One region of the Paenirhizobium cremeum genome, then DNA from elsewhere that is predicted to be linked to it. Evidence: riboswitches for the same ligand, from Rfam matches in the RefSeq annotation. Region 1 holds a riboswitch; each other region holds the start of a gene.

Region 1 (6,852 bases):
CATCCGCCCGCCCCAGAACCGCCGGCGCGTCCGGCCCCGATATCAATGGAGAAATCGATGAAGCTGAAACTTGTCATGGCCGCCGCCGTCGTCGCCGGGCTCGGAATGAGCGCTGCGATCGCCGCCGACGAACCGCAGGTCGTACGGCAGGAGATGATGAAGAAGGTCGGCGGCGCAATGGGCGCCATCGGCGCCATCGCCAAGGGTGAAAAGCCGTTCGACGCGGAGGTCGTGAAGGCTTCGCTCACCACCATGTCGGAAGTGGCCAAGGCGTTCCCCGACCATTTCCCCGCCGGTTCGGAAGTCGGCCTCGACACCGAAGCCAGCCCGAAGATCTGGGAAAACATGGATGACTTCAAGGCCAAGTCGGCAGCGCTCGCAACGGCGGCCGACGCCCAGCTCGCCGCCATGCCGACCGACCAGGCCGGAGTGGGCGCCGTGATGAAGGCCGTTGGCGGCACCTGCGGCGACTGTCATCAGACCTACCGCCTGAAGAAATAAGCGTCTGGCGGGTTGGCGGCGTCCGGGCCCCGCGCCAGCGGGCCGGCGCCCTCTGCCCGCCTTTCGAGACAATTCATGACAGGCGCGCCACCAACGGCGGGCCGCGAAATGCGGAGGGTGCTATGGCATCGAAATGGCTGAAGGGACTGGGCATCCTGATTGCGCTCGGCGCGGCGGGAGCCGCCGCCTTCGTCTACATCACCGCGCCCAAGCGGCAGGACCCTGCGCGGTGGACCAATCTCGGCGAGCCGGACCTTGCCAACGGGCGCGAGATCTTCTTCGCCGGCGGCTGCACGAGCTGTCACGCGGCACCCGGGGCGGAAGGGGATGCGCGGCTCGTTCTTTCCGGCGGCGCGCCGCTGAAGAGCCCGTTCGGCACCTTCCACGCGCCCAATATCTCCAGCAGCGCCACCGCGGGCATCGGCGGCTGGACGCTCGCCGAATTCGGCGATGCGATGACGCGCGGCGTCGGCCGAAACGGCGAGCATCTCTACCCGTCCTTTCCCTATGGTTCCTACGCCCGCATGACGCCGAAGGACGTCAACGACCTCTTCGGCTTCCTGAAGACCCTGCCGGCCAGCGAAGCGGTCGCGCCGGCGCATGAGCTGCCTTTCCCGTTCAACGTCCGCCTCGTGCTGGGCGGCTGGAAATTCCTCTATTTCAGCGATGCGCCGCGGGTCACCTTTGCCGGTCCCGACGACAGGCTGAGGCGCGGCCAGTATCTGGTCGAGGGGCCCGGCCATTGCGGCGAGTGCCATACGCCACGCGACGCTCTCGGCGGCTTCAAGGCCGGCGCTTGGCTGGCCGGCGGCCCGAACCCGGAAGGCGAAGGCAAGATCCCCAACATCACCCCCGGCTCGCCAAGCATCGCCACATGGTCGGAGGGCGACATCGTCGGCTATCTGGAAACCGGCTTCACGCCTGACTTCGACAGCGTCGGCGGCTCCATGGTCGAGGTGCAGAAGAACATGACCGAGATTTCGGCTGACGACCGCGAGGCGATCGCGACCTACCTGAAGGCGATACCGGCGGTGAAGTGAGCCCCGTCTAGCACGCAGACACTGCAAGCATTGACCAGGCCGTGCGGACGGATTTGATCGAGCATGGGCCTGCTTTGAAATGTGTCGCGGCTCTCGCCTTCGCTTCGTCACGGCACGCGAGCAGCACTCGTGCACGTCGCGCCGCCAGCGCGCTCGCCACTTCGAAACCTATGCCCGTACTGGCTCCCGTGACGATGAAGCACTTGCCTGACTGGTCCGGCACATCGGCCGTCGTAAATCCCTCGGATGGCATAGATTTATCCTCTCTCTCGATGCGGGTTTGGGAAGTTACGGGCGCCATGCCGGATCGAGTGCTGCGCCGGCGGCAGTCGCAACGCGCGTGTCCGTCAAACAAGCCTGATGAGCTATCTGCCGTCAGCCTCGGTCGGCTATCCCCGGCGCAGCGCGCACGAACTCTCCGGCCGTGACCTGATCGACCAGGAATTTCGCAAGGTTCCCGCGGGACAGCTTCATGCCGAGCTTCGTCTTGCCGTACCAGCCGACGTCCACTTTGCCTGTTGCGGACCCGTCCTTGAGGTTGGGAATCCGAACCAGCGTCCAATCGAGACGTGAGTTGCTCACCAGTTCAGCGGTCGCCTTGATGTCGTCATAGGCGTTGCGAACGATCAGCTTGAACAGCATGACGAATGCTTGCGACCTGACGTCGAAACCGTCCTTCGGATCACGATAGGCGGCGGTCGAGATTTGAATGAGGCGACGGACGTTCAGCTCTTCCATGACAGAGATGATCGTGCCAACGCCGCGCATGATCGGCCGCTTGTCACGCGATTTCAGACTGTTGGGGCCGAGCGCGCTGATGACTGCATCTGCGCCCGTCACGCATGCCTTGATCGCTTCGCGATTGTTGAGGTCGCCGACGACGACTTCGATCTTGCCATCGAAGGCCGCGAGCTTTCCGGCGTCCCGCGTGTAGACGGACAGCTCATATCCTTGCCGGAGCGCCTCTTCGATAATGTGTCTTCCGGTTGGTCCGGTCCCTCCAAAGAGAGCAATCTTCATCTCATCTTCCTCGTGTTTTTTGACCTGAGGGCCAACTGCTCTGGCTGTAGACATGCATGTTTGCGCTGACAGCCTGAGCAGTCGTCCGACCCACCGTCAGGCGGCCTTTTCCAAGACCTCGCGAACCTGGGCTTCGGTGGCGGCGATGGCGGCCTTGGCCGCCTCGGGCCCGAAGACAGTGCCTTCCACACGGACGATTTCGATTTCGGTCAGACCGATGAAGCCCAGGAGGTGGCGCAGATAGTCGGTCTGGAAATCAAAGGGGGCCCAGTCGCCTTCAGAGAAGACGCCGCCTGCGGCCGTGACGACATAGACCTTCTTGCCGGTCAGCAATCCCTGCGGCCTGCCGGCTTCGTTATAACCAAAGGTCACGCGCGGCCAAGTGACGTGATCGAACCAGGCCTTCAACTGCGACGACAGACCGAAATTAATCATGCCCGAACCCAGGACGATCACGTCAGCGACCTTCACCTCGTCGACGAGCTCTTGGGCAAGGTCGACCGCCTTAACCTGCGCGGGCGTGCGCGCCTCGGGGGCCGCGACGCGGCCCTGAATATAGGCCTGCGCGATATGCGGCAGTGGGTTGGCCGCGAGATCGCGAGTGAAAAGGGTGCCGCCCAGGCGAACCTTCAAGCCTTCGGCGATCTCAGCCGCGAAGCGGGTGGACAGGCTCTCGGGGCTACGAGGGCTCGAGATAACGAGGAGGATGTTGGCCATGGTTGCTCCGATGGGGACAGGGTGGTAAATTCTTGTTACCAACACTATTAAGATGACCACTAAGGCTCGCGCAAGAAGGCACTCCGATGACACTCAGTATCACTGATTTTCCTGCCCCCACCCAAGGTGACGACTGTCGGATGGTTCGAGAAATCCTCGATCTCGTGGGCGACAAGTGGACGCTTTACATCATCGCAACGCTCAAGGATGGACCGGTCCGGTTCAATGAATTGCGGCGTCGGATCGACGGCATCTCGCAACGCATGCTGACGATCAACTTGCGCGGACTGGAACGTGACGGCTTGGTGAAGCGGACATTGTTTCCCACTATCCCACCGCGCGTGGACTATGAATTGACAGAGGTCGGACGAACGCTTCTTGCACCGGTGATGGCTCTCGTAAGGTGGGCGAGCAGCAATCTGGAGAACATCCGGGACGCTCGTGTCCGATACGATGCAAGCTAAGGCGCGAGGGACACATTTGAGCCGGTATCCGGCGGTGGCGAGATGGACCGGCCGAGGAAGCCGTTGGCCAGCCGGTCATTGCGGGTGGCAATGGCCCGGTCGATCTTGAGACGACCAAACATGCGCTCGATGCGGTTGCGCTGCCTGTAGAGCGCCCGATCATACTCGATCATTGCGCATCGGCTCGAGCGACCGGGCACAAACCAGCGGGCCCATGCCACCGCGAACTCCAGCATCGCGCAAGCCTCGCCGGACAGAGTGACCCGCGTCACATGATCGGAGGCAACATGAGCATCGAAAGACGGCGGATGGAAAGCGCTTTGCGCTCGCTGCTCGACAGCTATCCCGATCCGGCCCTGCATCGCTGGGTCAACGAGACCGTGACCGCATTCGAAAAGCGACTCTCGGCGATCGTCGATCCGCGGGAGCGTGACGACGCCCATCGGGCGGCGCTCATCCTCATCAAGACGACGCTGCAGAAGTGGTCGGAGAATCCGCCGCTCCGGCACTGACGACGACGGGACCGTCCCACCCTTTTTCACGGGCGAAACATGCCTCGCGATTGACACGGCAGCCCATGCCCCCGATACTGGCGGCGATGGTTCCCCAGAAGCGGCGCTTCGGGGATTAATAGGGAACACGATAGGGACGACCCTGACGGGGCTCGATTCGTGGCTGCCCCCGCAACTGTGAGCGGCGAACGCCTGAACGACAAGGCCACTGGAGCAATCCGGGAAGGCAGTTCAGGGGTCATGACCCGCAAGCCAGGAGACCTGCCATCGCCTGTTGTCGCCTGCCGGACGGGGTGTCCGGAAGACAGGGCATGGTCTCCGGACAATCTTTCCGACCGACCCTCGCCCCGTTTTCCACCCTTCGATCGTCGGGCATCATCGTCATCGTTCGGAGGGAAACATGTCCGCGACCACCATCACTTCATCCGCTTCGTCCAGCGTCAGCCGCTTCGCGCCGGCACTTCTCAGCGTCTTCTTCGGCCTCTTCATCGTCGGTTTCGTCGGCTTCTCGCCGATGGAGGTGGTGCACAATGCCGCGCATGATGCCCGTCACGCCAACGCCTTCCCCTGCCACTGAGCCGCATCGCGATCTTTTAGGTTCGCTCCACGCGCTTTCAGTCTTTGTTTTATCGCATGTCACCGCCGCAAAACCGCGACGCGCTTTTGCGCGACATGCCTTGAGGGGGATTCCATGTCAGTTTTTCGTTCGCTCGTCTTCACTTCGGTGCTGGTCGGGCTGATCGTCGGGACCGCCGTGACGCTTGCGCAGTTTCTCGGTACGACCCCGCTTATCCTGGCCGCAGAGGTCTTCGAGACCGGCGGCGCCGCAGACGGTCACAGCCACGCCGCCGGCGCGGCCGAGGAAGGCCATGACCACGGCAACACCGCAGCCGCGGCCACGCAGGCGGACGACCATCATCACGACGCGGATGCCTGGGCACCCGCCGACGGCTTCGAGCGCAATGCCTACACCTTCGTCGCCAATGTGCTGACGGCCATCGGCTTCGCCCTGGTTCTGAACGGCCTGATGCAGATTTCCGGCACGGAAAGCGACTGGCGGCGCGGCCTGATCTGGGGTCTTTGCGGCTTCGTCGCGTTCATGCTGGCGCCGGGTTTCGGCCTTCATCCGGAGCTTCCGGGCACACCGGCCGCACCGCTCTTCGAGCGTCAAGTCTGGTGGATCGGCACCGCGGCATCGACGGCGGCCGGCCTTGCCCTCTTGTTCTTCCAGCGCAGGCCATGGGCCGCGGCTCTGGCGATCGTGCTGATCGCGCTGCCGCATGTCATCGGCGCACCCGTGCCGCCGGAAGGCGAGCAGGCGCTTGCGCCGGAAGCGATGTCGCATCGTTTCGTCGTGGTGGCAACGCTGACCAGTCTCCTGTTCTGGTCGTTGCTCGGCGCCTTGAGCGGTCACTTCCGCCGCCGCTTCGAAGCCTGACCCGATATGGCAGGCGGTCCCTGCCCCGAATTCGACTGGCGCATCGATATCGATGCGCTGGTCTTTCTGCATGAAGGCTCTGCCTGCCGCGGTTTCGTGCACCGTCTCGCCTTCCGCAGCCTGACCGGGAAGACCTCACCCTTGCCTCGGGACTGCATGGACTGGTTCGGCCGGCATCATCCGGCCTTTCTCCTGGCCGCCGACCGCAAGCTGAAACGCGGGAAACCCGCAGGCAACACCTTCAGCCTCACCAGCCGCGACATTCGCCGTGCGCTGGAGGCGGTCTCGGATATTCCCGACGTCAGCGATGTTCAGCGGAAAATGCCGTGATTTCGCTCTCGGCCTCAGGCACCCAGAGCCCGAGCGCCTTCAGCACTTCCGCGGTAAAGGTCACCGGAGAATTGCCGGGCGCCGTCACGATACCGCCGTCGGAGACGGCCTGCGGCCGGTCGATATACCGCCCGGCGCCGCGATAGCCGGGATATCTGCTATGCGAGGCAAGCGAATTGCCGGTATGGGCAACCTCGTCCAGAACGCCGGTCGCAGCGAGCGCGCTTGCAGCCGCGCAAATACCGCCGACAACCCTGCCCTTCGCATGGAAGCCCTTCGCCAGTTCGGAAAAATCGAAGGCCTTCCCCTTCTCCCAGGCATAGCCGCCGGGAATGATGAGCGCATCGGAACCGGCCGGATCGATTTCGGCAAAGCTCATGTCGGGCGTCACCTTCAGACCACCCATTGAGGTCACCGGCCTGCCATCCGGCGAGGCTGTGAGCACCTCGCAGTCGAGATAGTAGCGCGCGGCGGCCATCAGGAGCGCGGGTTCCCAATCGGCGAAGTCATTCTGCAAGGCAACAATGATGCGGGGCATTCGGTTTTCCTCCGGAAAACGTCTCTGTTTTAAGAACGATGCTCAGGACAAGGCCTGCATGTAGCGCATGCCCGTCACCGGACGCGGAACGAAATCCATGTGCTCGTAGAAGCGATGGGCCGCGAAATTGCCGGTGGCGGCGCTGACGGAAAGGTAGTCGCAGCCGGACTGGCGCGCCATCTCCTTCGCACGCGCGACCAGATGCTGGCCGATGCCGTTGCCGCGCTGGCCGTCACGGACATAGAGGTGATGCAGGTCCATGCCGCGCTTGGCTTCCTGGGCCTTGTAGAGC
Region 2 (6,852 bases), 1.3 Mb from region 1:
GGCCGCGCAAGGAGCCGACCTCCTGTTGCTGACCGAGTTGTTCATTTCCGGTTATCCGCCGGAAGACCTCGTGCTTAAGCCAGCCTTTCTCAAGGCGTGCCTGCATGCCGTAGAGCAGCTTGCCGCCGATACTGCGGATGGCGGGCCGGGCGTGATCGTCGGTTTTCCGCGACAGGGGGAGAAGGGCCGGCATAATTCGGCGGCAGTTCTCGACGGCGGCAGGATTCTCGGTCTTCGCGACAAGATCGACCTGCCCAACTACGGCGAGTTCGACGAGAAGCGGGTTTTCGTCGAGGGCGATATGCCGGGGCCGGTGAATTTCCGCGGGGTGCGGCTTGGAATCCCGATCTGCGAGGAGATCTGGAACGATCTTGGCATCTGCGAGACGCTGGCGGAGACGGGGGCTGAGATCCTGCTGGTGCCCAATGGTTCCCCCTATTATCGCGGCAAGGTGGACGTGCGCCATCAGGTAGCGCTGCGTCAGGTGATCGAAAGCGGACTGCCGCTGATCTTCGCCAACCAGGTCGGCGGGCAGGACGAACTGGTCTTCGACGGTGCGAGCTTCGCCTTTAACGCCGACAAGTCCCTGGCTTTCCAGATGAGCCAGTTCGAACCGACCTTGACCGTCACCACCTGGAAGCGGTCTGCCGATGGCTGGCGCTGCAGCGACGGGCCGATGTCGCATATTCCGGAGAAGGAAGAGGCAGACTATCGCGCCTGCATGCTGGGCTTCCGCGACTACGTCAACAAGAACGGCTTCAAGAGCGTCGTGCTCGGCCTTTCCGGCGGTATCGACTCGGCGCTCTGTGCGGCAATCGCGGTCGATGCGCTGGGCGAGGAGAGGGTGCGCACGGTGATGCTGCCTTATCGTTATACCTCGCAGGAATCGTTCACGGATGCGGAGGCCTGCGCAAAGGCGCTCGGCTGCCACTATGACATCGTGCCGATCGCAGAACCCGTCGAAGGTTTCCTGTCTGCGCTGTCGGACATGTTCGAGGGAACGGACAGTGGTATCACCGAGGAAAACCTACAGAGCCGTGCCCGCGGCACGATCCTGATGGCGATCTCCAACAAGTTCGGTTCGATGGTGGTGACCACAGGCAACAAGTCGGAGATGTCGGTCGGCTATGCCACGCTTTACGGCGACATGAACGGCGGGTTCAATCCGATCAAGGACCTCTACAAGATGCAGGTCTACGCTCTTTCCGGCTGGCGCAACGCCCATGTGCCGCCGGGCGGGCTTGGACCGTCGGGAGAGGTCATTCCTGCCAATATCCTGTCCAAGGCGCCGTCTGCGGAGCTTCGGCCGAACCAGACAGACCAGGATTCGCTGCCGCCTTATCCGGTGCTGGACGACATTCTCGAATGCCTCGTCGAAAAGGAGATGGGGGTCGAGGATATCGTGGCCCGCGGCCATGACGTCGCGACGGTGCACCGGGTGGAGCATCTGCTCTATCTCGCCGAATACAAGCGGCGACAGTCGGCCCCCGGCGTGAAGATCACCAAGAAGAACTTCGGCCGCGACCGGCGCTATCCGATCACCAACCGTTTCCGGGACCGCTGACGGCACGTCGGCGGCCTGGCTGGAGGGGACATGCGAAGCTCGCTCGAGATCTTCAATATCCGAACGCGCCGCCATCGCATCGTCTGGCAGACGGATCGGCTCATCGAGGCCCCGAACTGGTCGCCCGACGGCAGCTATCTGCTCATCAACAGCGACGGCCTGCTCTATCGACTGCCGCCCGACGGCAGCGAGGAGCCGCGGCAGATCGATACCGGCTTCGCGACCCGCTGCAACAACGATCACGGCATTTCGCCGGACGGCCGTTTCATCATGCTGTGCGACAAGGTCGAACATGGCAAAACGTGCATGTACATACTGCCGGCCGGAGGCGGGACGCCGGTGCAGGTGACGGAGAACCTGCCGTCCTACTGGCACGGATGGTCGCCGGATGGGCGTTTCGTCAGCTATTGCGGCATCCGCGACCAGATCTTCGACATCTACACTATCTCGATCGAAGGCGGCGAGGAGAGGCGTCTGACCTTCGGCGAAGGGCGTAATGACGGTCCCGACTGGTCTGCCGACGGGGCGTGGATCTATTTCAACTCCAGCCGCACGGGCCTGATGCAGATCTGGCGGGTCAGTCCGGACGGGCGTGACCTGCAGCAGTTGACCGACGACAATTTCGGCAACTGGTTTCCGCATCCCTCGCCGAAGGGGGACAAGGTCGTGCTGCTCTCCTACGATCCCGATGTCTTCGATCATCCGCGCGATCTTTCCGTCCGCCTTCGCCTGATGGACATGGATGGCGGCAACCTTGAGACGCTGTTCGAGCTCTTCGGCGGTCAGGGTACGATCAATGTGCCGAACTGGTCGCCCGACGGAGACGAGTTCGCCTATGTCCGCTACTTTCCCGCAACCGCCTGAAACCGTGTCGCAAACGACTGCTTGCATGGCTGCCTGCTTGCTGTAGAACCGTTTGTGTCAGGTGCCCGCGGACTGCCGCGGGAGAATCGGGAAGCCGGTGGAATTCCGGCACGTGCCCAACGCTGTGAGGTGGATGCTCAGCCGCTGGACCCCTTCGGGTCCGGACCACTGGCCGAAAGGCCGGGAAGGTCGCGCGGAGCAGATGAAGCCCAGTCAGAAGACCGGCCTGGCGGGATAGACTCGCCCTGCGTGGACGGCAGGCGGTTGCAGGCATTGTTGGGGATATGACGATGCGCAACGACGAACCGAACGATCATCTCGTAACGGCAGGCGCCTTTTCCGCCGAGGAGCGGGAGGCTGTATATCGTGCCATTCGCAGCCGCCGCGACGTACGCGACCAGTTCCTGCCGGAGCCCTTGCCGGACGAACTTGTCTGGCGCCTGCTGCAGGCGGCGCATGACGCGCCCTCGGTCGGTTTCATGCAGCCCTGGAATTTCCTGGTGGTGCGTGATGCGGCCCGGCGGGAAGCCGTCTGGCAGGCATTTTGCCGGGCCAATGGCGAGGCGGCGGCGATGTTTTCCGGAAAACAGCGCGAGACCTATCAGGCGCTGAAGCTCGAAGGTATTCGCAAGGCGCCGGTCGGCATCTGCGTGACCTGTGATCCGACCCGGGGCGGCCCGGTTATCCTGGGGCGGACACACAACCCGCAGATGGACAGCTATTCGACGGTCTGTGCCGTTCAGAACCTTTGGCTTGCGGCCCGCGCCGAAGGCGTCGGTGTCGGCTGGGTCAGCATCTTCCATCAGGCCGACCTCAAATCCATCCTCTCGATCCCCGATCATGTCGAGGTCATCGGTTGGTTCTGTCTCGGTTATGTCGACAGGCTGTTCGATCAGCCTGAATTGGCGGTGAGAGGCTGGAGGCAGAGGATTCCGCTGGAAGAGTTGGTGTTCGAGGAGGAATGGGGCGCTCGCCGCGACGGCGCCGCGAGCGGCTGACGCGGTCGTCGTGCAACGGGCGACTTGCTGGTGCGTTTCCAGCGAAAACGGAGTCACCTCAATATCTTATCCGTTTGTTTTCAAGCTGTTCCGGAAGAAGGGCAAGTGCCGCTCTTGGCGGCATCGCTCTATTGCTGCGGCTGCGGTCCCGGCGCTGCCGGATGCCTCAGGTCGATCTTGCCCTGGTCGGGGGCAAGGAAGGCGGGGCCGACGCGGCGGATCCTGCTGTTTTCCGGATCATAGGGGCGTTCGGCCGGTGCCGAGGACGCCTGTTGCGAGGGGGCGGTTACAGGGTCCCGAGGCTTTATCTCGATGATCGACGAATTGTCGTCCGGAATGGTCCCTGCGGCTCCGTTTGCCCGCATCTTTTCGTAATAGGCCGAGAGATTGCAGCCGCAGGCCGCCTTTTCGCCGCTCGGGCGGTTCAGATAGGAAAACGCGGTCGGCAATTCCCGATAGGGTTTGCCTGTTTCGGCCGAGACCATGTCGGAACTCTCACCTGAAAGCATCGAATGATAGTAGAGCTCCGTTTCCACCCCCGGACACATCTGCTGGCAGGTATCGGCGTCCCGTCGGAAGTTCATCGGGGAGGTGTTGGACGAAATCGGGAAGAAACCGCCGTCGCAGGTGCGGACGCAGAGCGTGCGGAGGTTTCCCATGCCGGTGGCGCTCTCAAGCGCGGCGGCCATCCGGTCATCCGTTCCGTCTGACGACGTAGGTTCCGCACGCTCCTGCGGTTCTTCGTTGCAGCCGTTCGCATCAAGGGCGGCAAGAATGCGTGCCCTGGTTGCCTCGTCGGGGCCGCTGTTGCGCAGAGCTTCCAGCTTGCCGGCGAGATCGCGCTTGTTCTCTTCCATCCTGGCAAGGGCCGTTGACAGGTCCGAGCAGTCATTGCCGCCGTCGGAGCGGATGACCACGATCGCCGAGGTGTCGCAGTGCAGGCGGCGCATGTCCTGCCGGGTCTTGCGGATCTCGATATTCTGTCGGGCTATCGCACTGGAATAACGGCGGAATTCGCTGCTGTTGGCGATGATCCGGCTGCCCGAGGCGAGTCCTTCCCGCAGTCTCTCGCAGACGTCCGAGGCCTGGGTGGCAAGCGGCTGACAGGCCAGAAAGGCGGCGAATGCCAGCAGAAATCGTTTCTTGCCGCGCTGCAAATCGTGTCCCCGGTCAGCTCTGTTCCACTTCGGCTCATATCCGATGAGCCTATAGGTAATCTGACCATAATTAGCGAGTGACGAAGTGCCAACCGGGAACACTTATTTGTGTTAACGGGCCTTGTATCTGCGCCCGGGCCGTGCGTCAGGCCGCACGCGCGCGGTCGAGCGCATAGGCTTCCTCAAGAACGCGACCGTCGATGGCGGCGATGGCCTTCATGCCAGCCAGCATCTCCGTATCGATTTCCCATCCGACCGCAACGGCGAAGACCGAACCGATCCTCTGTGGCTCGCCGATGCGTTCGCCCGGGCATCCCATGCGCCGGAACATGCGTTCGAGGAAGACGTCCGTGACCGTGACGATGTGCGAGATGCTGGAAGCAAGGCAAAGTTCGCCCACCCCGCACATCAGTTCGGCGGCGGCCACCGTCACCTGGTTGGATGCTCGGTCCTGGGAAATTTCCGGCTCGATGCAGAAACGGCTGGATTCCCAGACCGAGGCGCTGCGGATCTCGGGTTCCCCGCCCAGAAGAATGGGAAAGGTGTCGTCCAGCATATTGGGGCCGAGGGTGGGCAGCAGCCGCAGCGAGCCGCGCAGGCGGCCCTCGGGCGAATAGGAGAGAACGTAGACCGGGTTGGCGTCGTCATAGTGGTCGATCTCCCAGTCGCCCTTCACAGAGACGTCCCATTTCAGCAGATCGTGGAAGACCCGCTTGCGCAGGGTGTGCATCTCGGCGATCTCGGCCGAATGGCTTTCGCGGTTTGCGGCGGTAATAATCCTAATCATGGCGCTTTCCTTCCATAGTTGGAGAGGAAAAAATGCCGTACCGCCTAGGAATTTAAACTGTCGGTAGTGACAGTGCAAAATTATGCAATTCTTGATTATTATTGCGGCCCCTGACTACGGGCTATGGGACGCTAGCTGTCCTTCGAGCCGGTAATCAGCCCGCGCCAGACGGCTTCCGCCACGGCCTGGGTATTGGTGGCGACGTTCAGTTTTCTTCGGGCATTGGACATGAAGAACCGCACGGTGCGCTCCGAAATGCCGAGGATCATCGCGGTTTCCCAATAACTCTTGCCGGCTGCCGCCCAGGTCAACGCTTCGCGTTCGCGGGTCGTCAGCTGGTATTGTCGCCGGCCGGTCATCGAGCGGGGTGTCTGGCCATCGACGAGAGTGGCGTGGAAACGGGTCGCGAGGTCATGCAGGAAAGGATCGTTGTGGCGCCTGAAGCGTGCCCATTCCGTTTCCGGCATGTCCGCATTGACGGCCAGAAGGGCCGAGCGTCCCTCTCTTGCCACCAGAGGATAGACGGCCCCGCGCGGTGCGATGGCAAGCTCGGCGACAAGCTGCTGGAATGTTTCGAGACCAACGGTGTGCGTGGCGATCCAGGACCAGTCGAGCACCCCTATCGCGCCGAAGGCCTCCTGAACCGGTGGGCGGGTGATCCCTGCGGGCAGGGCGTTGACGGCGCGAACCGCAGCCGGCGCGAAAGTGTGGTGCAACCGGTGAAGCCTGGCCCCGGCCGGGGTTATGGACGCTTCGGCGTAGAGCAGATTGGCAAGGCCAAAGACCTTCTGCATCCTCTTGAAAAACTGTTGCGGTCGAACGCCCTTTTCACTCTCTAGCCAGTCCAGCAGGTCGAAATAGCCGCCCTGGTTCGTCATTCTGAAACCCTGAAATTACGTGGGTCGAGATTGGGCGGAGGGGTGGCCGTTGTCCAGCCGAATTTTAGGGGGCATTCATGGTGGGCAGCCGTGACCCGCGATCCCCGCCGCCGGGCGGCGGGGATATCATCATCTGCTTGTTCAAGGGCTTGTCTCAGCCGGGCTGTGACGCCTCGACCACGGCGAGTGCTGCCATGTTGACGACACCGCGCGAGGTGACCGAAGACGAGAGGATGTGAGCCGGAAGTGCCGCGCCGAGAAGGATCGGGCCGACATGCAGGGCATCCATCATCGTGCGCACGATACCGAGCGAGATGTTTGCTGCATCGAGATTGGGGAAGACCAGCAGGTTCGCTTCGCCGGTCAGCGTGCTGTTCGGCATGGCCCGCTTGCGCAGGCTTTCCGACAGCGCCGAACCGCCCTGCATTTCGCCGTCGACTTCCAGTTCCGGCGCCTGCTCGCGGATGAGCTTCAGGGCGTCGCGCATCTTGCGGGCGCTTTCGGAATCGCGTGAACCGAAATTGGAATGGGTGACGAGGGCTGCCCGTGGCGTGATGCCGAAGCGGCGGATTTCCTGTGCCGCGAGGATCGTCATTTCGGCGAT
Region 3 (6,852 bases), 170 kb from region 1:
CCGCGCACGATATGCGGCACCATCAGCCCGACGAAGGAGATGATGCCGGAAAACGCGACGGCGGCGCCGGTCAAAAGGGCGCAAACGACGAAGGTCGCCAGCCGGAAGCGGCCGGCGTTGAGGCCGAGCGTCGTCGCACTCTCGTCGCCGAGCGTCATGGCGTTGAAGTTGCGGGCGTTGAGGAAGATGTAGAGGCCGCATCCGAAAAGGGCCGCCAGCGGGTAGGGCAGGTGCGACCACTGGGCAAGGCCCAGCCCGCCCAGCATCCAGAAGACCACGGTATGGGTGGCGCGGGGATCGCCGAGCAGGATCGCGAGGCTTCCGAGCGAGGAGATCACGAAGGAGATCGCCACGCCGGAAAGGATCAGCCGGCCCGCATCGGCGGAATGCGTGAAGCGCGCCGTGGCGATCACCAGCGCCGTGCTGCCGAGAGCCCCCGCGAAAGCGAAGAGCGGCACCGTCACCGCCCCGAGGATCATGCCGGTATGCAGCATGGCGACGATGGCGCCGAGGGCCGCCCCTGAGGATATGCCGAGCAGATGCGGATCGGCGAGCGTATTGCGCGTCACCGATTGCAGCGCGGCGCCGACGAGCGCCAGGCTCGCGCCGATCGTCGCGCCGAGGATGACCCGCGGCGCCCTGACTTCCCAGACGATGTTGTCGCGGCCCGCCGACCAGCTTGCCTCTATTCCCTCGATCCCGAGATGGCTGGCGACGACCTTCCAGACGACATCGAGCGGAATGCCCGTGGAGCCGACGCTGACGCCGAACAGCATGGTGCCGCCAAGGGCGAGCGCCAGGCCGGCGATCAGCAGCGGCATGGCGTGGATCAGTGCGTGGCGCGGACCGCGGACGAAATTCCGATGACTCATCAGTTGCTCTTCGGATGGAAGGCGGTGGCAAGCGCCTTCACCGCCTCGATATTGCGCGGGCCGGGCGTGGCCTGGGCATAGGGCAGGATCACGAAACGGTTGTTCTTCACCGCCGGAATATCCTTGAAGGCTGGGTTCCGGCGCATGAAATCGATCTTCTCCGCTGCGCTGACCGCGCCGTAATCGACAATCAGCACGATATCGGGATTGCGCTCGATGACCGGCTCCCAGCCGACCTCCGTCCAGCTCGTTTCGACATCCTCCATGATGTTCCTGCCGCCGGCCGCCTCGATGAGCGCCGTCGGCATGGCGAAGCGGCCGGCGGTGAACGGCTTTTCCTCGCCGGAATCGTAGACGAACACCTTCGGCGCCTCGCCCGCGCCGGCGACGGTCGCCGTCGCCGCCGCAATCTCCCGCTTGTAGCCGTCGACCAGCGCGGCCGCCTTTTCCTCGACGCCGAAGATGCGCCCGATGTTGAGGATGTCGTTGTACATGTCGTCCATGGACGACTTGTCCTTCTTCATGATGTGGATGCAGCTTTCGGTCAGTTCATAGACCTTGATGCCGAGGGGTAAGAGCGTGTCCGGGGTGAGCTCTCCCCCGACCTTGAGGCCGTAGTTCCAGCCGGCGAAGAGGAAGTCGGCGTCGGCTGCGAGCAGCACTTCCTTGGTCGGCCGCTGCGGCGCCAGTTCCGGCAGGCTGCCGAGGCGCTCCTTCAGCGCGGCGTCCATCTTGTACCATCCGGAAATGCCGGAATAGCCCGCCATGTTGCCGGTGAGGCCGAGCGCCAGCATCATCTCCGTCAGGTTGATGTCCTGCGAGACCGCGCGCTTCGGCGCCGCCTCGAAGGTGACGTCGCGATTGCAGCTTTTGACCGTGACGGGAAAGCCGGATGCTGCCGCCATGGAGGCGGCAAGGCTGAAGGTGGCGGCAAGAAGAAGGGCTAGGCGCATCAGATACTCCCCTGAACATGCGTTTCGAGATGAAAGGAAAAGCGGGGACGGCCGGTCGCCGGATTGCGGTCGATCACGGTTTCCACGGAAAAGGTTTCGCGAATGGCATCGGGCGTCAGGACGCCGGCGGCGGGACCGCAGTCGACCTGTCGTCCGTCGCGCAGCACCAGAACCCGGTCGGCATGGGCCGAGGCGAGGGCGAGGTCATGCAGCGATACGATGACGGTCGTCGGAAGCGCCGACAGCAGGGCGAGCACCTCGAGCTGGTGGCGAATGTCGAGATGATTGGTCGGCTCGTCGAGGATCAAAAGGTCCGGCTTCTGCACCAGCGCCTTGGCGATCAGCACGCGCTGCTTTTCCCCGCCGGACAGCGAGGTGAAGGACCGGTGCGCCAGATCGGCAAGGTTCAGGAGGTCGAGCGCCGCGCCGATGGCGAGACGGGTCTCCCTGCGGTCAGCTTTTCCGGCATGGGGCGCAAGGCCGAGTTCGACCACCTCGGCGACCGTCAGCCCGAAATCGCCGGCCGGCTCCTGCAGGACCGTCGCCACGCGCCGGGCGACATTGCGAAGCGGCATCCGCCAGATATCCGCGCCGTCCAGCGAGATACGCCCCGCAAGCGGCCGATGAAAGCGGTAGAGGCAGCGCAGCAGGCTGGACTTGCCCGCGCCATTCGGGCCGACGATGGCGAGCATTTCGCCGGCGGAAACGGAAAAGCCGATATCCCGGACGATCGGCGCACGCCGCGAGGGCCCCCACGCGAGATCCTCCACGAGGAGCGCGGCGGGACTAGCTCCGTGAAGATAGGGTGAAAGCTCCATCGCAAGCCTCCGCGAACGCACGGGGGCTCAAGCGAGAATCAGTCGGGCAAAGATCGGAAGAGAAATCTACAATCGCCATCGTCATTCCCCCAGGCACACCCCGGCCAGGTTTCGTTGATCGTCGACGGCAGGTCTCCTGACTCACGGGTCAAAGCGCCTTCGCACCTTCCCAGCCTTTCGGGCCAGTGGCGCATGTTGCGAAGGAACTCGCCGTTCACAGTTGCGGGGGCAGCCACGGATTTGCGCCCTGATGGGTACGTCGCACCGTGTTCCCTTTTAATCCCCTGAAAGCGTATGCCGTTGGGGGAACCTTCAACGACCGGCATGTAACTTTGTAACGGCCATGAAGTCAACTGCCGATATCAGGTTTGTAAGGCTTCGGGCGCGAAGGGGCCTCCTTCCGCCAAAAGCACAAGCGACAAACAACGTCCAATCGCCGATCCCCTCCCGTGTCGGGAGGGGCATCCCTGATGTGGTCCTCGGGTGCTTCCTTGATCGGGCGGGGATATCGCAGCGGATTTCAGGCGGTGCGGCCGGTGGATGCGCCGTTTCGCTCGAGGCGCTGTGCGATCAGGTGGTCGAGGGAAAAGAGGCCCGGCCCGCGGGCGATGACCACGAGCAGGCAGGCGGCCCAGGTGCCGTGGGTCGGCCAGGCGTCCGGATAGACGAAGATTTCGATCACCAGCGTCATGCCGAGCAGCGCCAGGGCGGAGAGACGGCTGGCAAGTCCCAAGACCAGCAGGACCGGAAAGAGATGTTCGGCAAACGCGGCCATGTGGGCGGCAAGCCATGGGCTGAGCAGCGGCAGCCTGTATTCGTTCTCGAACAGATAGATCGCATTTTCCGAGACGCGCCAGCCGTCGAGCTTTGTCTGGCCCGACTGCCAGAAGACGCCGGCAATCGAAAGCCGTGCGACCAGGGCGATGAAGCCGTTCGGAATGCGTTCGAGCATTGCTATGCCGGAGAGCGCTCTGTGCAGGAGCGGCTGGCCCTGCGCCGGGGCCATGGTCATCGGATGTGGCATGGGTTTTCCTCCCTGATCGTGATGTCGATGAATGCGCCGCTGGCCAGGAGTGTGGCGAGAGCGGCCGCAAGGTTGAAGGCGTCCGTCTCCCGGACGGCGAGGTCGGCGGCTTCCGCCAGCGAAAGGCCCCGGACGAGCGCGTCGAAGAAGGCGGCGGCGCCGGGCGGCAGACGATGAACTTCGACGGTCATCGCCGGACGCGCGATGAGGGCGTCCTCGCCCGCCCAGTCGTCGACCGGCGCAAGCTCCGCCTCGCCGGCATTCATCGCCCAGATGGTGACGGCGGGATGGGCGAAGCGCAGGACGGCGAGGGACGGATGCGGCGTGAAGGTGAGATCCGCCAGCCGTTCGGCAGGCACCTGCGCCAGCGTTTCCGCCGCCAGCGGCACGGCATCGGCTGCATGATAGGCGTGCCCGCGGGCGATCTCCAGCCGGATGACGTCGGGCAGGTAGGGCAGGCCCGCCGCCGGCGCGAAGGTCGAGACGAAATCGGCGAAGCCATCGCCATAGTGCATGAGCAGCGGAGAGCGAGGCGGATGCGCGGCGATATATGCCGCGGCCATGGCGGCGAAGAAATCGGGTCCGACGATTGCCTCGCTCGCTGGAAAACGCGACGCAAGCGCCGCAGTGAGCCCGGCGCGCACATTGTTGCGATAGATGGAAAAGCGCCGTTCCGGCCGCGCGCCGGTCCATGCGCGCAGCCCGGCGGGAACGGGACTTGTCCAGTCGGCAAGGGCTTCGGCGAAGCGCGCCTGTGTCGTTGCGGTCATGGCGGCCTCACGCGGCATGGCCGCGGCGCGCACGGCCGAGCACGGCTTCGGCGGCCTGCGCCTCGGCAAGCAATATCGGCCATTCCGGCACGTCGTTATCCCACTCAATCAGGGTGGCGACCGGGCCGGTGCGCGACAGGACGGTTTCGTAGAGCGCCCAGACCGGGTCCTTGACCGGTGTGTCGTGCGAATCGACGAGCAGCGGTGCGCCGGCATCGTCCAGAGTCTCGGAATGGCCGCTCAGATGGATTTCCCGCACATGCGCTAGCGGGAAGCCGGCGAGATAGGCGCAAGGGTCGAGATTGTGATTGGTCGAGGCGACGAAGACGTTGTTCACGTCGAGCAGCAGGCCGCAGCCCGTGCGCCGGGCGATCTCCGACAGGAATTCGGTTTCGGCAAGCGTGCTTTCCTCGAAGAGCAGATAGGTCGCCGGATTTTCCAGGAGCATCTGCCGGCCGAGACGCTCCTGCACCATGTCGATGTGTTCGACGACCTGGCGCAGCGTCTCGTCGGTATAGGGAAGCGGCAAGAGGTCGTTCAGGAAGACCTCGCCATGGCTCGACCAGGCGAGATGTTCGGAAAAGCTGTCCGGTTCGTAGCGGTCGCAGAGGGTTTTCAGCCGGGCGATGTGCTCGCTGTCCAATGGCTGCATTGCGCCGATCGACAGACCGACACCGTGGATGGAAAGCGCGTAGTCGGCCCTGATGCGGGCCAGCCTGGCATGTGGCGGGCCGCCCGCGCCCATGTAGTTTTCCGCATGCACCTCGAAGAAGCCGACGGGCTGGCGTGCCGCATCGATCTCCGCGAAATGCTCGGGCTTGAAGCCGACGCCGGCTGAGGCGGGCAGCAGGGAAGATTTCATCGCAGGTTCTCCGGGTTTCCGTCGGTGCCGCGGCGCGGTTTTGCCCGCGCCGCGTTGGTTTTCCTGTGTCAGACCGGTGCCGGGCCCTGCATCAGCGAGCCGTTGCCATCGGGCGTCTTGATGGTTGTGCAGGTGCCGGCCGGCACCAGCTTCCAGGCATTCTTCTGATAGTCGATCTTCGAGGTGCCGGCGCAGGTGGTGCCGGGGCCGGCGGCGCAGTCGTTCTGCCCCTTGAGGGCCACGCCGTAGCACTTCTCCTTCTGTGCCTCCTGCGCGGAAGCGCCAAGGTTGCCGGCGAGCACGAGGGCGGTGGCAAGCGACGTGGCCAGCGCGGTGCAGCGTCTGTTCATGGTGATGTCCTTTTTCGATGATGAAGGCAGAGGGTGGAAATCAGGCCGGCGTGAGCGAGCCGTGGCCGCCGCCCGGCACCATCATCGTCGTGCATGTGCCGGCGGGAACGAGCTTGAAGGACTGCTTGTCGTAGTCCATCGTCGCCTTGCCGGCGCAGTCGTGCTTGCCGGCGGCGCAATCGTTCTGTCCCTTCATCGCGACGCCGTAGCATTTTTCCTTGGCGGCATCCTCTGCGAGGGCCGGCGCGGCGAGGGAGGCGAGTGCGGAAGCAAGCGAGCCGGCAAGCGCCAGAGTGACAAAGCCGTTTTTCATCGTTAGTTCTCCTCATGTGGCAAGCCCTGATTGGCTTGGACATCGGGAGCTACGCAGCCGCCGGGGAAAACATTACGCGGGGTTTTCGCTTTCTTTGGCCGTCGTAATGGCGCAGTGAAGCGTTGTCTTGCGAAATAAATGCTGAAAATCAATGTGTTGACGAGCCGAAAAATTCGTCTCGATCGCTGCGGTAACAAAAACGTGTAGGCCGACGTAGAGGGTATAGTGAAGCAGTTGGAACGGGAAGCGCAGTGGGCCGAATGGATGCGCGGAGCGCTGGATGGCGACGCGGCGGCCTATGACCGTTTCCTGCGCGCGGTGACGCCGCATCTGCGCGCCATGGCCAGAAGGCGCTGCGAGCAGTTTGGCGCGCCTGCCGGCGAGGCCGAGGATATCGTTCAGGAGGTCCTGATCGCCGTGCATCTGAAGCGCGGCAGCTGGGACCCGGGCCGGCCCATCGGTCCATGGCTTTCGACGATCGTGCGCAACAAGCTGATCGACAGCCTGAGGCGGCGCGGGCGCCGCATCGACGTGCCGCTCGAGGACGTGATGGCGACGCTGGAAGCGGAAGAGGGCGCGGATGTCGCCGACAGGCTGGACGCCGAGACCGTTCTCACGCGGCTGAAGGAGCCGCAACGGGACATCGTGCGTTCGATTTCGCTGGAGGGCGCCGGCGTGAAGGAAACCGCCGAGCGGCTGAAGATGAGCGAAGGTGCGGTCCGGGTGGCGCTGCACCGGGCATTGAAGACGCTGTCCGCCCTTTACCGGAGTGAAGCATGAAGACGGACGAACTGATCAGGCTGCTTGCGGAAGACGCGCCGGTGCGCATGCGCCTCGGCCGGATGCTGGTCCCGGCGCTCGTCTTCGGCATACTGGCTTCGGCGGGGCTT
Region 4 (6,852 bases), 1.1 Mb from region 1:
TGCAGGGCAAGGTCCATGCCGATGACGAAGCGGTTCAGATGGCGGCGCACTACAAGAGCCTCTTCACCGTCGTCCGAAAAGATCTCGAATATCGCGAACCGCTGTTCGACGGTATCGAGCCGCTGATCGCATCGCTTGTCGCGCGCGAGGACGTCCTGATCGGCGCGGTCACCGGCAAATCGCGTCGCGGCCTCGATCTCGTTCTTGAAACGCACGGTTTTGCGCCTCATTTCTTCGTTTCCCGCACGGCGGACGATTGCCCGTCCAAGCCGAACCCCGCCATGGTCAGCGAATGCTGCGCCGAGACGGGGATTGCGCCGTCGGATACGGTCGTCATCGGCGATGCCGTCTACGACATGCAGATGGCGAAGGCCGCAGGCGCGACCGCCATCGGCGTCTCCTGGGGCTATGCCTCGGTCGACGAACTCTGGCAGGCGGGCGCGGATGCGGTGGTCGACCGGCCGGAGACCATCCTGAGCTACATCCATCAGGGATAAATGACCATGCGTGATATTCTGAGCGACCTTGGGCCCGAACCCAGCGATGCCGATCCGGTGCGCCGCGCCCAGATCCAGATGAAGCGACCGCTTGCCAAGCGGTTCTACGAGACGGTTTCCGTGGAGCCGGAGGAGGGCGGTTTTGCCGTTCGTCTCGATGGTCGCACGGTGAAGACGCCGGCCAGGAACGTTCTGCGCCTTCCGACGCAGGCCGCCGCCGAACTGGTGGCGAACGAGTGGCGGGCGCAGACGCAGGAGATCGATCCGGCGACGATGCCGGCGACCCGGCTTGCCAATACGGCGATCGATGCGATCGTCGGGCAGGAGGAAGAGGTCTTTGCCGATATCGTCCGCTTCAGCGGCACCGACATGCTGTGCTACCGCGCCGACGGACCGCAGGAACTCGTCGCGCGTCAGGCGGAGCGCTGGGACCCGGTGATCGACTGGGCGGCTTCGGTTCATGGCGCGCGATTCATCCTTGCGGAAGGCATCATGCATCAGGAGCAGCCGGCCGAGGCGGTCTCAGCCTATGCCGGCGCGCTGAGGGCCTTTTCAAGTCCGATCGAACTTGCCTGCCTGCATGTCGTCACCACGTTGACCGGCTCGGCGCTTCTGGCGCTCGCATTTGCCCATGGGCGGCTCGGCCGCGACGAGATCTGGGCGCTCGCCCATCTCGACGAGGACTGGACGGACGAGCATTGGGGCGTGGACGCCGAGGCGCAGGTTCGACGCGCCAAACGCTTCGAGGAAATGGTTGCCGCAACCGCCTTGTTTGCGGCCCTGCGGCTCGCGAATTAACCGCTCGCTAACCATAAAAGTGAAATCCTGCCGCTGACAGGGAATCATCGGCCGGGACGTTTCACATGCTTGCACGGATCTTCAGGTTCAGCTTTGCGCTGCTGCTTCTGGCGGCGCTTGCATCCTGCAGCATTTTCCAGGGGCGGCCGATCACAAGGCCGCTCGTCTACTATGTGCGCGAGGTGACCGTCATGGCGGATGCCGGCGTGCCACTGGGTGTCATCAGAGGGGTTGACCGCCGCGTGTCAGCGGCTATCGCGGCGACGCGTCCGCCGGCCGGCGCCCAGCGTGTGGCGATCCTGGTGCGGATCGAGGAGGTCGGGACGGGCTTCGGCGCCCGTCGTGGCATTCCCAATGCCCGCTTCACGGCGACGGCCGTTTCGCTGGAGACCGGCGAGCCCGTCGCGGAGGGCACGTTCAATGTCAACGGTTCGACCGATGCGCCCGGCATGGCGGAGGAAAGCCTTGCCGAAGAAATTTCCGCCCGTGTCCGTTTTGCCTTCTCGCTGGTCAATCCCTCGCTGCGCAAGCTTGTGCGCCCACCGCGCACGATGATGACAAGGCTCGTCAGCGATCCGCCTGAAGCTGTCGTGCCGGCGATGCCGGAGCCTCCGGCCGCTCCTCCGACCGCGACGCCCGGCAAGTCTTATCCCGAAGACGGTGCCAGCGGCACGGTGACGCTCGGCAAGGGTTCGGCCCGGCCCTGACGGGCCGGCGCCCTTCCGGCACCCGATTGCCCGCGCCGGGCTGGCGCCGACCGCGATTGACTTTGCCCGGAACCGGGCCTAATCAAATTGATTACGGATGGTTTTCATGTCCGCCTGCAGGCGGATTGAAAAGCAAAAGGGAATGCGACAACGGTGACCCAGACCGGGACCGTCCATCGCAGCCGACCCCGCGACTGTAGAGCGGCGAGGGTATTCCGTCCGGTGCCATTTTTCGCTGGATGACGGTCGCATGGTGCGGCCGGTCCGGAAGAAAGGGGAGCCGGAAAAGCCACTGAGGGGCTGCGCGATCAGCCAGGGCGGACGCCTCTATTATCTACGAATCGTCCCCTTTCGCACAGCATCGATCCCTCGGGAAGGTGAGGAATATCCGCTGGCGCAACGAGCGCCACGACCCGCGAGCCAGGAGACCTGCCAACCGTGCCGGGCATTGGCCCAACCTTCACAGGGGAGGATACCCCTTGTTGCCAGCACGGAGGTTGTCGTGGCGACGTCATCCAGAAGCGGGGTCTCCAGATCCCGCGCATTGGCGCATTGCATATTGCTCCCGGGGTGCGCGCCCTGGGATATGGTCGGTGCGTTGCGATTTCTTACCATTGGGGATGACGGCCGGCTCGAATGCCTGCCCATGGTTTCGTCCTGCGGCAGCGGCCTCAAGCGATGACGGTACGGGGATCATCTATCCTTGTGCTCGGCGGCGCACGCTCCGGTAAATCGCGCTTTGCCGAGGGGCTGGCCACGGGTTCGGGCCTCGGCCGGCATTATGTCGCGACGGGCCGCGCCTATGACGACGAGATGCGCGAGCGGATCGCCAAGCATCGCGCCGACCGGGGCGACGGCTGGACGACCCATGAGGAACCCGTCGATATCGTCGGCCTGCTGCGCCGGATCGACGGTTCGGATCGCGTCGTGCTGGTCGATTGCCTGACGCTCTGGGTCACCAATCTGATGATGGCGGAAGAGGATGTCGCGGCACGCTCATCGGAGCTTGCCGCCGCCGTTGCCGGCCTCTCCTGCCGCCTGATCCTCGTTTCCAACGAAGTCGGCCTCGGCATCGTGCCCGAGAACCGCATGGCGCGCGAGTTTCGCGATCATGCCGGCCGCCTTCACCAACTGGTCGCGCAATCGGCGACCGACGTCTATTTCGTCGCGGCCGGACTGCCGCTGAAAATGAAGGGTTGAACCATGCTGCAGCAAAAGATCCCTGCAACCGTCATCACCGGCTTTCTCGGCGCCGGCAAGACCACCATCATCCGCAACATGCTGATGAATGCAGGCGGCAAGAAGATCGCGTTGATTATCAACGAGTTCGGCGATCTCGGTGTCGATGGCGAGGTGCTGAAGGGCTGCGGCGCGGAAAATTGTACCGAGGACGATATCATCGAGCTCACCAATGGCTGCATCTGCTGCACGGTCGCCGACGACTTCGTGCCGACCATGCAAAAGCTTCTCGAGCGCGACGTGAAACCCGACCACATCGTCATCGAGACGTCCGGTCTTGCCCTGCCGCAGCCGCTGGTCGCCGCCTTCAACTGGCCGGACATCCGCACGCGGGTAACCGTCGACGGCGTGGTGACGGTGGTCGACAGCGCGGCGGTCGCCGCCGGCCGTTTCGCCGACGATCACGACCGCGTCGATGCCATGCGCGAGGCCGACGACAGCCTCGACCACGACAGCCCCATCGAGGAACTGTTCGAGGATCAGCTCACCTGCGCCGACCTGATCGTGCTCAACAAGACCGACCTTCTGGACGGCGAGGGCGTGGCCCGCGTGAGGGCGGAGGTGGCCGAGCGGATCGCGCGCAAGCCGACCCTGATCGAGGCGAAGAACGGCGATGTGCCGGCGCTCGTCCTGCTCGGTCTCGGCGTCGGCACCGAAGACGACATCGAGAACCGCAAGTCGCATCACGAACTGGAACATGAGGCGCTGCATGAAAGCGGCGAGGCCCACGACCATCATCACGACCACGACGAATTCGAAAGCTTCGTGATGAAGCTTCCGCCGATTGCCGATCCGGCCGGTTTCGTCGAGCGGCTGAAGGATGTGATCGCAACGCATGACGTGCTGCGCCTCAAGGGCTTCATCGACGTGCCCGGCAAACCGATGCGCCTCGTCATCCAGGCCGTTGGCTCGCGGGTGGACACCTATTTCGACCGTCCCTGGGCGGCCGGCGAGACGCGCGAGACGCGTTTGGTGGTCATCGGCCTGCACGAATGGGATTACGGCGCAGTGGCGGAGGCTGTCGAAAAGGCGGCTTCGTAAGGCCTTAGCCGCCGATGACGCTGCTCCCTTTAGGACAACACTGATGCACCTGCTGCTAGCCCAGAAAGGTTCGATCAGCGATGGCGAGGAGGCGATAGACCTCGGCCAGACGCCGGGCGATATCCTCTTCCTTTCCGCCGCCGATACCGAGCTTGCCGCGATTGCGACCGCTGTTGCGGGGCGGACGGGCGGTCCGAGCGTGCGGCTGGCCAGCCTGATGCAGCTCAAGCATCCGATGTCGGTCGATACCTATGTCGAGCGGACCGCGCGGCATGCGAAGCTGATCGTCATCCGGGCGCTCGGCGGCGCGAGCTATTTTCACTACGCGCTGGAGGCGCTCAATGCCTGCGTCCGTCGGTCGGGAGCGGTCATTGCCGTCCTCCCTGGCGATGACAAGCCGGATGAGGGGCTTTCCGCCTTCTCGACTGTCAAGGCGGAGGATCTCGACGCGCTCTGGTCCTATCTGGTGGAGGGGGGCGCGACGAATGCGTCCGCCTTTGTCGATTACGCCATGTCGCTCATCGGCTTTTGCGAGAGACCGCAGCCGGCTGCGCCTTTGCTGAAGGCCGGGATCTGGTGGCCGGGCAGAGGTGTGATCGGGGTCGAGGAATGGCGGGAGGCCGTCGGAGCTGACGCTTTCTCGGGTGGGATGTCTGCCGGCAGGCCAGAGGGGGGTACTGCAGCCGGGCGCGTGGCCAAGCCGATTGCCGCCATTTGTTTCTACCGCGCCCTCGTGCAGAGCGGCGAGACACGGCCGGTCGAGGCGATGATCGATGCGTTGCGCGCCGAGGGGCTGACGGCCTTGCCGGTGTTCGTCTCCAGCCTCAAGGATGCGGTTTCGGTCGAGACGCTCAGGCGTATCTTTGCCGAGGCTTCGCCCGATGTCGTATTGAACGCCACAGGCTTTGCGGTCTCTGCTCCGGGCAGCGAGCGTGCCTCCACCGTGCTGGACGAGACCGGCGCGGTGGTGCTGCAGACGCTGTTTTCCAGCTCGTCGCGCGAGGCGTGGGAGCAATCGTCGCAGGGGCTTTCGGCGCGCGATCTTGCCATGAGCGTGGCGCTGCCGGAGGTCGATGGCCGGGTGATGACGCGGGCGGTCTCGTTCAAGGCGGCGGCGCGCTTCGATGCGCGGGTCGAGACCAATATCGTCACCCATGAGCCGAATGCCGGTCGTGCTGCCTTCGTCGCGAAGCTGGCCGCCAACTGGGCGCGGCTGCGCAACACCGCAGCCGCAGATCGGCGGGTGGCGATCGTGATGGCGAACTATCCGAACCGCGACGGAAGGCTCGGCAACGGGGTCGGGCTCGACACACCCGCCGGCACCATGGAAGTGCTCAAGGCGATGAATGCGGCCGGATATGCGGTGGGCGATTTGCCCCATGATGGCGACGCGCTGATGGCGCATCTGATGGCGGGGCCGACCAATGCGGCAAACGACGGACGGCAAATCCGCGAAGTCATATCACTGAATAATTACATAGGTTTCTTTGAAAGTCTTCCAGTAAAGGTTCGGAACGAGGTAACGGCGCGTTGGGGTGGGCCGGAGGCCGATCCTTTCTTTCTCGACGGGCGTTTTGCGCTGCCGCTGTCGCGCTTTGGCAACGTGCTCGTCGGTATCCAGCCGGCGCGCGGCTACAATATCGATCCGAAGGAAACCTACCATTCTCCTGACCTTGTGCCGCCGCACGGCTATCTCGCCTTCTATGCCTATCTGCGCGGAGCCTTCGACGCCCATGCCGTTGTCCACATGGGCAAGCATGGCAATCTCGAATGGCTACCGGGCAAGGCGCTGGCGCTTTCGGAAAACTGCTATCCGGAGGCGGTGTTCGGGGCCTTGCCGCATCTCTATCCGTTCATCGTCAACGATCCCGGCGAGGGAACGCAGGCGAAGCGACGGACATCGGCCGTCATCATCGACCATCTGACGCCGCCGCTGACGCGGGCGGAGAGTTACGGGCCGCTCAAGGATCTGGAAGCGCTGGTCGATGAGTATTACGAGGCCTCGGGCGGAGATCCGCGGCGGTTGAAGCTCCTGAAGAAGCAGATCCTCGATCTTGTCGCCGATATCGGGCTGGACCAGGACGCCGGCATTGCGAAGGGCGAGGCCGAGGAGGCCGCGCTCGAAAAGCTCGACGCCTATCTCTGCGACCTCAAGGAAATGCAGATCCGCGACGGGCTGCACATCTTCGGCCTTGCGCCGGAGGGGCGGTTGCTTACTGACCTGACCGTGGCGCTGGCGCGGGTGCCGCGCGGGCTGGGCGAGGGTGGTGACCAGAGCTTGCAGCGGGCGATTGCGGGGGATGGCGAGCTATCCTTCGACCCCCTCGATTGCGTGATGTCCGATCCATGGACCGGGGCAAGGCCGGACATTCTGGCCGATCTCACCGAGCAGCCATGGCGGACCAGGGGCGACACGGTCGAGCGCATCGAACTGCTGGCGGCGAAGCTGGTGGCGGGCGAGGTCGAATGCCCATCCGATTGGTGGCAGACGCGCGCGGTGCTCGAGGAAATTCAAACACGGCTGAGACCTGCCGTGGTCAAATCGGGCAGGGCCGAGATCGAGGGACTGT

What was found. A riboswitch is a leader RNA that binds a small molecule or an ion and turns the genes downstream of it on or off. The one in region 1 is predicted to bind cobalamin.
Region 2: another riboswitch for cobalamin. It lies ahead of bluB (5,6-dimethylbenzimidazole synthase); the one in region 1 lies ahead of ACLBKR_RS03205 (CbtB domain-containing protein).
Region 3: another riboswitch for cobalamin. It lies ahead of ACLBKR_RS04145 (ABC transporter ATP-binding protein); the one in region 1 lies ahead of ACLBKR_RS03205 (CbtB domain-containing protein).
Region 4: another riboswitch for cobalamin. It lies ahead of cobU (bifunctional adenosylcobinamide kinase/adenosylcobinamide-phosphate guanylyltransferase); the one in region 1 lies ahead of ACLBKR_RS03205 (CbtB domain-containing protein).

The regions. Positions count from the first base shown of each region.
Region 1 is NZ_CP180217.1:675,549-682,400, reverse strand. Features, by position in the region: gene ACLBKR_RS03245 (c-type cytochrome) at 58-501, shown strand; gene ACLBKR_RS03240 (cytochrome c) at 624-1,541, shown strand; partial or broken gene ACLBKR_RS03235 (SDR family NAD(P)-dependent oxidoreductase) at 1,627-1,794, opposite strand; gene ACLBKR_RS03230 (SDR family oxidoreductase) at 1,917-2,561, opposite strand; gene ACLBKR_RS03225 (NAD(P)H-dependent oxidoreductase) at 2,658-3,278, opposite strand; gene ACLBKR_RS03220 (winged helix-turn-helix transcriptional regulator) at 3,365-3,742, shown strand; gene ACLBKR_RS03215 (transposase) at 3,739-3,915, opposite strand; gene ACLBKR_RS03210 (hypothetical protein) at 4,030-4,254, shown strand; cobalamin riboswitch at 4,325-4,538, shown strand; gene ACLBKR_RS03205 (CbtB domain-containing protein) at 4,655-4,831, shown strand; gene ACLBKR_RS03200 (CbtA family protein) at 4,946-5,692, shown strand; gene ACLBKR_RS03195 (hypothetical protein) at 5,699-6,022, shown strand; gene ACLBKR_RS03190 (DJ-1/PfpI family protein) at 5,994-6,560, opposite strand; gene ACLBKR_RS03185 (GNAT family N-acetyltransferase) at 6,603-6,852, opposite strand, start outside.
Region 2 is NZ_CP180217.1:1,933,374-1,940,225, reverse strand. Features, by position in the region: gene ACLBKR_RS09715 (NAD+ synthase) at 1-1,564, shown strand, start outside; gene ACLBKR_RS09710 (TolB family protein) at 1,595-2,428, shown strand; cobalamin riboswitch at 2,471-2,673, shown strand; gene bluB (5,6-dimethylbenzimidazole synthase) at 2,719-3,426, shown strand; gene ACLBKR_RS09700 (DUF2865 domain-containing protein) at 3,555-4,583, opposite strand; gene ACLBKR_RS09695 (acyl-homoserine-lactone synthase) at 4,729-5,370, opposite strand; gene ACLBKR_RS09690 (helix-turn-helix domain-containing protein) at 5,502-6,248, opposite strand; gene ACLBKR_RS09685 (NADP-dependent malic enzyme) at 6,403-6,852, opposite strand, start outside.
Region 3 is NZ_CP180217.1:847,023-853,874, forward strand. Features, by position in the region: gene ACLBKR_RS04135 (FecCD family ABC transporter permease) at 1-872, opposite strand, end outside; gene ACLBKR_RS04140 (ABC transporter substrate-binding protein) at 872-1,825, opposite strand; gene ACLBKR_RS04145 (ABC transporter ATP-binding protein) at 1,825-2,643, opposite strand; cobalamin riboswitch at 2,752-2,972, opposite strand; gene ACLBKR_RS04150 (DoxX family protein) at 3,164-3,667, opposite strand; gene ACLBKR_RS04155 (DNA-binding domain-containing protein) at 3,652-4,437, opposite strand; gene ACLBKR_RS04160 (DUF692 domain-containing protein) at 4,445-5,299, opposite strand; gene ACLBKR_RS04165 (DUF2282 domain-containing protein) at 5,368-5,649, opposite strand; gene ACLBKR_RS04170 (DUF2282 domain-containing protein) at 5,690-5,962, opposite strand; gene ACLBKR_RS04175 (sigma-70 family RNA polymerase sigma factor) at 6,188-6,742, shown strand; gene ACLBKR_RS04180 (DUF1109 domain-containing protein) at 6,739-6,852, shown strand, end outside.
Region 4 is NZ_CP180217.1:1,814,821-1,821,672, reverse strand. Features, by position in the region: gene ACLBKR_RS09150 (HAD-IA family hydrolase) at 1-497, shown strand, start outside; gene ACLBKR_RS09145 (ATP12 family chaperone protein) at 504-1,295, shown strand; gene ACLBKR_RS09140 (hypothetical protein) at 1,361-2,002, shown strand; cobalamin riboswitch at 2,084-2,454, shown strand; gene cobU (bifunctional adenosylcobinamide kinase/adenosylcobinamide-phosphate guanylyltransferase) at 2,681-3,202, shown strand; gene cobW (cobalamin biosynthesis protein CobW) at 3,206-4,282, shown strand; gene cobN (cobaltochelatase subunit CobN) at 4,326-6,852, shown strand, end outside.